3 regions of the Paenibacillus sp. AN1007 genome follow, and region 1 is predicted to be linked to each of the others. Evidence: a T-box and tRNA genes for the amino acid it is inferred to sense, from the RefSeq annotation. Region 1 holds a T-box; the other regions hold tRNA genes.
What was found. The T-box of region 1 lies ahead of ABXS70_RS10655 (alanine--tRNA ligase). A T-box ahead of a tRNA ligase gene usually reads a tRNA of that ligase, here a tRNA-Ala.
Positions count from the first base shown of each region.

Region 2: it has a tRNA-Ala gene. The T-box ahead of ABXS70_RS10655 (alanine--tRNA ligase) is inferred to sense a tRNA for this amino acid. The anticodon was not compared.
Region 3: it has a tRNA-Ala gene. The T-box ahead of ABXS70_RS10655 (alanine--tRNA ligase) is inferred to sense a tRNA for this amino acid. The anticodon was not compared.

Region 1 is NZ_CP159992.1:2,371,859-2,375,142, forward strand. Features, by position in the region: gene ABXS70_RS10655 (alanine--tRNA ligase) at 64-1,935, opposite strand; T-box leader at 2,011-2,254, opposite strand; gene ABXS70_RS10660 (hypothetical protein) at 2,382-3,233, opposite strand.
Region 2 is NZ_CP159992.1:34-3,317, forward strand. Features, by position in the region: rRNA gene ABXS70_RS00005 (16S ribosomal RNA) at 52-1,606, shown strand; tRNA gene ABXS70_RS00010 (tRNA-Ala) at 1,715-1,790, shown strand; rRNA gene ABXS70_RS00015 (23S ribosomal RNA) at 2,049-3,284, shown strand, end outside.
Region 3 is NZ_CP159992.1:3,725,539-3,728,822, forward strand. Features, by position in the region: gene ABXS70_RS16475 (type 1 glutamine amidotransferase family protein) at 1-179, opposite strand, end outside; gene ABXS70_RS16480 (YafY family protein) at 286-1,248, opposite strand; tRNA gene ABXS70_RS16485 (tRNA-Ala) at 1,432-1,504, opposite strand; gene nrdR (transcriptional regulator NrdR) at 1,703-2,170, opposite strand; gene ABXS70_RS16495 (alpha/beta-type small acid-soluble spore protein) at 2,286-2,507, shown strand; gene ABXS70_RS16500 (lytic transglycosylase domain-containing protein) at 2,606-3,169, opposite strand; gene coaE (dephospho-CoA kinase) at 3,166-3,284, opposite strand, start outside.

The sequences.
Region 1 (3,284 bases):
ATATCAAGATCATCAAATGCCAACAGAATAACGTTGTTACAGATGGCAATCCTAAAATATCAGCTATTGTTCCACTTTTTTATTAATTACTCCTTTAATCCTTCTGACTCCAGCAGCAGAAGATTGTTCTTTTTTAATACTGAACTGTCCTAAGTTTGTTGTATCTTCTACATGAGGTCCCCCACACACTTCTCGACTCCAAACGTTCCCTTCGTTATCTTTGATTGTATACACCTTAACGATATCCGGATACTTATCCCAAAAATTCCCTTCAACATTACTTTCTTTCGCTTCGATTTTAGGCATCTCTGAAATATAGATAACTGCCTTTGATGAAATCGCATCATTCACATACTTTTCCACCGCAGCTAGTTGCTCTGGCGTAAGTTTTTCATCATGGTTGAAATCAAACCTTAATCGTTCTGAAGTAATATTACTTCCTTGTTGATGAACATGATCACCTAAAACTTCCCTTAAACCAGAAAGTAATAAATGAGATACCGTGTGCAGCGCTGTTGTTTCCGTTGAATGTTCAGCTAATCCACCTTTAAATTTACCCGCAGAAGCAGTTCTGCTCTTCTCCGTATGTTTCTTTGCCGCCTCTATATAAGACACCTTGTCTTCCATGCTGTAACCATTTTCAGTTAGAAACTCTTCCGTTAACTCCAAGGGAAACCCATATGTTTCGTAAAAATAAAAGGCATCTGCACCTGTAACTTTACCCTTATTCTTAAGATGGTTTTGTATTTCAGATTCTCCTTGCTGTAAAGTTCTATGGAAAAGATTTTCTTCCTTATTTACTACTTCGATAACTTTCTTTTTATTACCGATCAAATCTTCATAAGCTGCTGCTTCATCTATATAAACCTCAGACAACTCGCCCACAAAACTTCTTTGTATACCTATTTTTTTACCTGCACGAATCGCCCTTCTTAATAACCTTCTTGTTATATACCCTGCATCACTATTAGCTGGCTCCGCGCCATCATTAATTAAAAAAACAGCCGCTCTCACATGATCAAGTATGATTCTAAAAGACTTTAAATCGTCAGTATATTGTTTACCACTTAACTCCATCAATTTTTTCTTGGGATTAAGGAAGAAAGCCGTATTATAAATATCCTTGTCACCATTAAGGGCTGCTGCAACCCTTTCTAATCCGCCTCCATAATCCGTATTGGGATTTTGCATTTTTACAAATCCTATGTCTTCTTTTTTGTAACACATAAATACGTTGTTCCCAATTTCTAAAAACCTTTCGCTTGCAGAAGCAGGATGATCCAGTGAATCTCCGCCTGGTTCAAAATCATAGAACATTTCACTATCAGGCCCACCCGGTTCACCAATAGGCATATTCAATGGACTTCCGGCTCTACTCCACCAATTTTCTTTTTCATCATATAAGAATATCCTTCCACCTCTAGATACCCCATATTGATAGGGATCATCTTCAATGATGGGTTCTATACCCACAGATTCAAATTTTTCTGACCAGATTCGAATGGCTTCCGTATCTTTCTGTATATTCAAATCATTACTTCCTATAAAAGCACTGATATACAGCCTGCCAGGATCCATTCCTAATTCGATAATATGCCAATTCCAAATGGCATCAATTTGCTTTTTCTTATAGTTATTTTCATTTGCTTTAAACTCCCATCGACCTATCATTTCAAAAAATGTCAGATGAGACGTATCTCCTACTTCGTCAATATCCACTGTCCTTAAACACTTCTGAATATTAGCAATATCATTACCGATCGGATGCTTTTCCCCCAATAAATAGGGAACCATAGGCTGCATTCCACTTCCTGTAAACAACGTCGAGGGATCATTTTCTGGTAACAAGCTGGATGAGGGCACATGACTAGCCCCTATTCCTTTCATAAAATCAACATATGATCTCCTTAACTCATCTGGTGTCATTCTCACCATGCTCAATCCCTCCATCAATATTATTTATTCTAAGCAATAAAACAAAAAAGCCCTAAGCTGACATGTTTCTTGTCAACTTAGGGCGAACTATTATGTCCGTGTTACCACCTAACTTCAGATTGCTCTGCACTCGATCAGTACGGGATTTCTCCGATACTGTTTCCTGAATAACGGTGGAACTCCGTTGAAGCCTACTAAGATTCTTCTGTTCGGTTCACAGCTCCGAGACTGCTTCACTATTAGATCAATGAAGATTCGCACCAACCATCTTCTCTCTGTGAGATCCCTAATAGCTACTATTTCTCATCATAGCCTTTTTGTTTTAAATTAAGCCAATGCTATCATACTTAATTAACTCCGTCAATTAACATTTATGTTAAATTTTCGAAAGGACGGGAATTAGTCAATCTGTCCTTATAGAAAATCTAGTATGACATTTTTGTTAGTTAGGTTAAGCCAAAATGTTCTGTTAAAATCTCCACTAAACATTGCTTATAAACATTTAAATCATATGAAGAATTGTTTGCCTTTACCTTAGCTATGTTTATGTTATTAAAAATTTCCTCTTCCAATTCTCTTCTTGCCTTAAGAACCTGAAGAGTTCCCTCTAACCCAATGTAACCAAAATTTTTCCCATATCCTTGATTTGTATAATATTCAATAAAACCCTCTGACCATTCTTTAGGTCTTTCCTTAACCGCTTTTCTGAAGGAATGCTCGAGATCATTCTGTTCAACGTAAATCAATAAGGGATTAAGTCTCTCTACAATTTTTTCTAGTTCTTTAATGTAGCTGGCGACATCTTCATGCGCTGCACCATATTTGATCATTCCTATTGTTATAGGATTTTGCATAAAACAGCAATCAAAAATGTAAGTGTCTGAACCATTCAAGGCACGTTTAGTAAACTGCTTCCATCTTTCTGTAATTAGTTCCTTGTTGTGATCTAATGTTAATTCATAAACATCGTTTCTGAAAATTGCAGTTAGCAATTCATTTGGAATCTGGGTCGCATCTTCATTTATCATTTTTCGATATTCAAGGAAATAATGGTTGCCTTCATTAATAATACGATTATTTAATAAATCTCTAAATTTTTCATGGTTATTTAACAATTCATCGTATTCTTCTTTCTTAAAACAAGCTACTCCATCATAGTCAGCAGGATGATCCAAGTTCCCTTCCAAATAAAGCTGAGTTTTAATGTTCGTATCCGTTAGAATTTCATGGACCAATCGAGCAGTTGTTGTTTTCCCGAAGCCTGGTATTCCCTCAATTAAAATCAATTTAGGTTTCATAAAATTTCCTCCATTCAAAAATTTGGAGGATAAGCAGGTACGAAGTAATTC
Region 2 (3,284 bases), 2.4 Mb from region 1:
CAATACCCCGATGAGTTTCACAGCGTTTAACTACGCTGACGAAATTCATCTTTATTGGAGAGTTTGATCCTGGCTCAGGACGAACGCTGGCGGCATGCCTAATACATGCAAGTCGAGCGGACTTGAAGAGAAGCTTGCTTCTCGGATGGTTAGCGGCGGACGGGTGAGTAACACGTAGGCAACCTGCCCTCAAGCTTGGGACAACTACCGGAAACGGTAGCTAATACCGAATACTTGTTTTCTTCGCCTGAAGAGAACTGGAAAGACGGAGCAATCTGTCACTTGGGGATGGGCCTGCGGCGCATTAGCTAGTTGGTGAGGTAACGGCTCACCAAGGCGACGATGCGTAGCCGACCTGAGAGGGTGATCGGCCACACTGGGACTGAGACACGGCCCAGACTCCTACGGGAGGCAGCAGTAGGGAATCTTCCGCAATGGGCGAAAGCCTGACGGAGCAATGCCGCGTGAGTGATGAAGGTTTTCGGATCGTAAAGCTCTGTTGCCAGGGAAGAACGCTTGGGAGAGTAACTGCTCTCAAGGTGACGGTACCTGAGAAGAAAGCCCCGGCTAACTACGTGCCAGCAGCCGCGGTAATACGTAGGGGGCAAGCGTTGTCCGGAATTATTGGGCGTAAAGCGCGCGCAGGCGGTCATGTAAGTCTGGTGTTTAATCCCGGGGCTCAACCCCGGATCGCACTGGAAACTGCGTGACTTGAGTGCGGAAGAGGAGAGTGGAATTCCACGTGTAGCGGTGAAATGCGTAGAGATGTGGAGGAACACCAGTGGCGAAGGCGACTCTCTGGGCTGTAACTGACGCTGAGGCGCGAAAGCGTGGGGAGCAAACAGGATTAGATACCCTGGTAGTCCACGCCGTAAACGATGAATGCTAGGTGTTAGGGGTTTCGATACCCTTGGTGCCGAAGTTAACACATTAAGCATTCCGCCTGGGGAGTACGGTCGCAAGACTGAAACTCAAAGGAATTGACGGGGACCCGCACAAGCAGTGGAGTATGTGGTTTAATTCGAAGCAACGCGAAGAACCTTACCAGGTCTTGACATCCAACTAACGAGGCAGAGATGCGTTAGGTGCCCTTCGGGGAAAGTTGAGACAGGTGGTGCATGGTTGTCGTCAGCTCGTGTCGTGAGATGTTGGGTTAAGTCCCGCAACGAGCGCAACCCTTGATCTTAGTTGCCAGCACTTCGGGTGGGCACTCTAAGGTGACTGCCGGTGACAAACCGGAGGAAGGTGGGGATGACGTCAAATCATCATGCCCCTTATGACCTGGGCTACACACGTACTACAATGGCCGGTACAACGGGCAGTGAAGCCGCGAGGTGGAACCAATCCTAAAAAGCCGGTCTCAGTTCGGATTGCAGGCTGCAACTCGCCTGCATGAAGTCGGAATTGCTAGTAATCGCGGATCAGCATGCCGCGGTGAATACGTTCCCGGGTCTTGTACACACCGCCCGTCACACCACGAGAGTTTATAACACCCGAAGTCGGTGGGGTAACCGCAAGGAGCCAGCCGCCGAAGGTGGGATAGATGATTGGGGTGAAGTCGTAACAAGGTAGCCGTATCGGAAGGTGCGGCTGGATCACCTCCTTTCTATGGAGAATCGTCTTCTGCAACGAAGACATTCAAATATGCAGGTTCAATGGACCTGCAAGCAGTATCAAGTTGCTACTCCATTTGTTCAGTTTTGATGGAATTTGAGGGGCCATAGCTCAGCTGGGAGAGCGCCTGCCTTGCAAGCAGGAGGTCAGCGGTTCGATCCCGCTTGGCTCCACCAAACAATTTCATCTATTTGTTGTGTTCTTTGAAAACTAGATATCGAAACGAAACAAACGCGAATTAGAACATTCCTTTTAGGGATGAATGCTGGATCGGTTCAAGCAACCGAACAACAATCATCCGAGCTGAACTTGTGTCAACAAGTGAAAGTGTATATAAGGTAGTTAAATGCAATTGCGATGGTATCGGATGGGAGCGACTTTTGGCTTTGCGTAAGCAAAACAAGGGAAGCGAGCAAACGAAACCGGAGCAATCTGGTTAAGCTGCTAAGAGCACACGGAGGATGCCTAGGCGCTAGGAGCCGATGAAGGACGTGGCGAACAACGATACTGCCTCGGGGAGCTGTAAGCAAGCTTTGATCCGGGGATGTCCGAATGGGGAAACCCAGCTGGGGTAATATCCAGTTACTCACAACTGAATACATAGGTTGTGCAGAGGCATACCAGGGGAACTGAAACATCTAAGTACCCTGAGGAAGAGAAAACAATAGTGATTCCGTCAGTAGCGGCGAGCGAACGCGGAGAAGCCCAAACCAGAGAGCTTGCTCTTTGGGGTTGTGGGACGTCTCACATGGAGTTACAAAGGAGTCAGTTAAACGAAGAGGTCTGGAAAGGCCCGCCAAAGAAGGTAAAAGCCCTGTAATTGAAAGTTGATTCTCTCCGAGACGGATCCCGAGTAGTGCGGGGCACGTGAAACCCCGTATGAATCCGGCAGGACCATCTGCCAAGGCTAAATACTTCCTAGCGACCGATAGTGAAGCAGTACCGTGAGGGAAAGGTGAAAAGCACCCCGGAAGGGGAGTGAAATAGAACCTGAAACCGTGTGCTTACAAAAAGTCAGAGCCCTATGTTGCGAACTTGTTCGTCAACAGGGTGATGGCGTGCCTTTTGTAGAATGAACCGGCGAGTTACGTTCCCGTGCAAGGTTAAGGTGAAGAGCCGGAGCCGCAGCGAAAGCGAGTCTGAATAGGGCGACATAGTACGTGGACGTAGACCCGAAACCGGGTGATCTACCCCTGTCCAGGGTGAAGGTGCGGTAACACGCACTGGAGGCCCGAACCCACGCACGTTGAAAAGTGCGGGGATGAGGTGGGGGTAGCGGAGAAATTCCAATCGAACTCGGAGATAGCTGGTTCTCCCCGAAATAGCTTTAGGGCTAGCCTCGGAAAACAGAGTCGTGGAGGTAGAGCACTGATTGGGTGCGGGGCCCGCAAGGGTTACCAAGCTCAGTCAAACTCCGAATGCCATAGACTTACTTCCGGGAGTCAGACAGTGAGTGCTAAGATCCATTGTCAAAAGGGAAACAGCCCAGACCATCAGCTAAGGTCCCCAAGTGTGTGTTAAGTGGGAAAGGATGTGGAGTTGCACAGACAACCAGGATGTTGGCTTAGAAGCAGCCATCATTGAAAGAGTGCGTAATAGCTCACTGGTCGAGTGACTCTGCGCCGAAAATGTAACGGGGCTAAACACACCACCGAAGCTATGGCTTGGAT
Region 3 (3,284 bases), 1.4 Mb from region 1:
GGTGTTATTTTCAATCCGCCCATTGTAGTTACTGGAGCTTTATCTATCCCAACGGTGACTATTTGTGCTGAAGCCAGCCCCTTTCTAAAGTATCTTCCTGAGTTAAGCTCGGCCGTCAAATAACCGATTTCCCAATCGGACATGGTGTCAAAAACATAAAGATATACTGTTCTTTTCATTTTAATTTCTCCCCTTTTTTTATCTATCAAGGACTACAGTCCATCGGTAATCAATGACTATCTCATTATAAAACAGCTTCACTGACATCCGCTGTCAGTGAAGCTGTTATTGTTGATAATATTCCATTAACTCTGATGCAATTGCAGCAAGTCTGTCTTTCACACTCTGGGGTTCAAGTATTCGAATGGATTTACCATAGGATAGAAGAAAATACGGGACAGCATTATGAATGGATTTTTCCTCGAATAAAAAGACGGCTTGATTGGACGTCCGCTCTTGCAGATGATGTCCTAAAAACCAGTGCATGTTTAGTTCATCCAACGCCTCCGGCCTGCCTTCGATCCTTAAAGAAATTAACCCTTCCTTCCCCATAAGATCAGGTAACAGGTTTTTCATAAAAAATTCACGGCTAGAAAAAGCTTCAGGACGCTTAAAAATGAGTTGAGTACGCTTGATTCGTAAAATCCGATCTACCCGAAAACTTCGTATTTCATTCCTTAGATGGCAGAACGCAACCGTATACCATCTATTATTCCAGTAAACGATTCCATACGGATCTATCATCCTGTTCTTTGGCTTCTTTTCATGGTTTGTACGGTAATCCATCTCTACAGTGATTTCGTTTTCTACAGCATGCTCCAATTCCGCTAATATGAGCTGACTCGAAGGGCTGAGCATGCGGTTTATCACTTCAAATCCAGCTAACCCTTGGTTTAGCATACTCTCCTGCTGCTCATTCGAATACATTTTCAACTTGGATGTCGCATTCTCTAATGTCTCACTCAACGGGTATCCAGCTTCTTTTGCAAAAACAGCAGCATGAAGGAGTGTCTTCTTTTCTTCCATATCAAACAGCAGCGGTGATCTGATAAAATGATGCAGCAGACTATATCCACCATGATGACCTGCGTCGGATATGATAGGCACGCCGCTAGAACATAATGCATCAATATAGCGATAAACGGTTCTGATATTCACTTCTAACTTTTCGGATATTTGTTTTGCAGTCCACTTCTCTCCCGAATTCAGCATCCATAGAATGGCTAACATATTATCATTTTTCGGCATAACATCCCCCTCAACCGTTCCATCATATTTGGGATTCCACATGCGTCTACTGCCTGCAGTCCGCATGATTTCACCAAGAATAACACGATCAGACAGTACAAGACTTAATACACCCATCTTGAATAGAAACCATTAATTCAAACAAAAAAAACGGCATTTCTGCCGTTTCTCGTTAAACTCTTATGGAGCCTAGGGGGATCGAACCCCTGACCTCATCGCTGCCAGCGATGCGCTCTCCCAGCTGAGCTAAGGCCCCAGGATATGATGTTACATCTTGTCCAGCACTGTTACAAAACATTTTTACAGGCGACTTCTATATCATATAAAATCCCTTCTCGACTGTCAATACCCTTCTGAAGCACCGAAATCTATGGAGAAGAACATTCATGTTACGGGCACACACGGCATATACCAGATGCAGCCCCGGATTGCTCTTCTCCCTTTCCCCACGCCGCTAGTCCTCCAGATCTTCTTTGGACAGCAGTGATTTCAGTTCTTTCATAAACATGTTGATGTCTTTGAATTGACGATACACCGAAGCGAAGCGCACATAAGCTACTTCATCCACCGGAAACAGCTGCTCCATTAACAGCTCACCAATCTGGCGGCTCTCTACCTCAGCTTCGGCTGTGTTCCGCAGCGATTTCTCCACTTCAGATACCATCATCTCCAGCGTTTCCACGGATACCGGACGCTTCTCACAGGCACGAATCAATCCACGGAGGATTTTGTCGCGACTGAACTCTTCACGGCTGCCATCCTTTTTAATGACGATCAACGGTGTTTCTTCGATCATTTCAAAGGTTGTAAATCTTCTCGCGCACTGCTCGCATTCTCGGCGGCGGCGGATGGATTTGGATTCATTCGCTGGTCTGGAGTCCAGCACTTTGGTACCCAGATAACCACAATAAGGACATTTCAACTTCAATCACTTCCCACGTTTTCTTTTTTCCACATATTCCCTGAGCATATCTTGTTATGAAAATCGCACTCGCGACACATAATACTTTTACCAACCCGCGAGGAGGTGAACAGCAATGGCACAAAGCAACGGTAACTCCAACAACTTGGTTGTAACTAAAGCTTCCGCAGCTCTGGAGCAAATGAAATATGAAGTAGCTCAAGAACTCGGAATCAGCATCCCACAAGATGGATACCAAGGTAACATGACTTCTTACGAGAACGGTTCGATCGGTGGATACATCACGAAGCGTCTGGTAACAATTGCAGAACAGCAATTGGCAGGTCAATACCAATAATTATCTGCATCGTAATACGTTACACAGAGGAGCATGGAGCGGCCGGTACACCACCGGTCTGCTCCGTGCTTCTCCTTATCTTTTGACAAGCAATCGCTCTAGAACGTGTCGTAGATCTTCACATACTGATTATAATAGTAAATAACCCGTTGTACATAGTGGCGTGTTTCGCCAAAAGGAATATCCTTCACCGTTTCGATTGTGCCATCCCATACACCATTTTTCAACCAGCTGCTGACCTTCCCCGGTCCGGCATTATAGGCTGCAATCATCACAATTTCGTTGCCGTTAAACTGGTCTGACAGGTTTCGCAGGTACCATGTGCCCAGCTGAATATTCCGCTCAGGTTCATGTTTTAATTCTTCCAGCGAAGTGGGTGGAATTTTCGCCTGCTCCAAAATCCAATTTGCCGTATCCGGCATGAGCTGCATTAATCCGATTGCACCGCGCTTGGATTCTTTGCTCGTTTTGAAATTGGTCTCTACCCTGATAATGGAAGCAATCAGAAATGGATCAACCTCATAGCTTTGAGACTGTGCCCGAATCTCTTCCTTATATTCAATGGGATAAAACCAGGCCATCCAGTTCGTATTTAGAAATAACACAAGTACAAAGGAAACAAACATAATCAGCAGTACACGTTTTTTACGCAATATTTTCATAACAGACCCTTATGCGTTAAAAATGATTCAAGCTGCTTCTCTGTCTGGGACCATGAACCGCTGTTATCAATGACAATATCTGCACGCTCTCTTTTGCGTTCAATATCCATCTGTG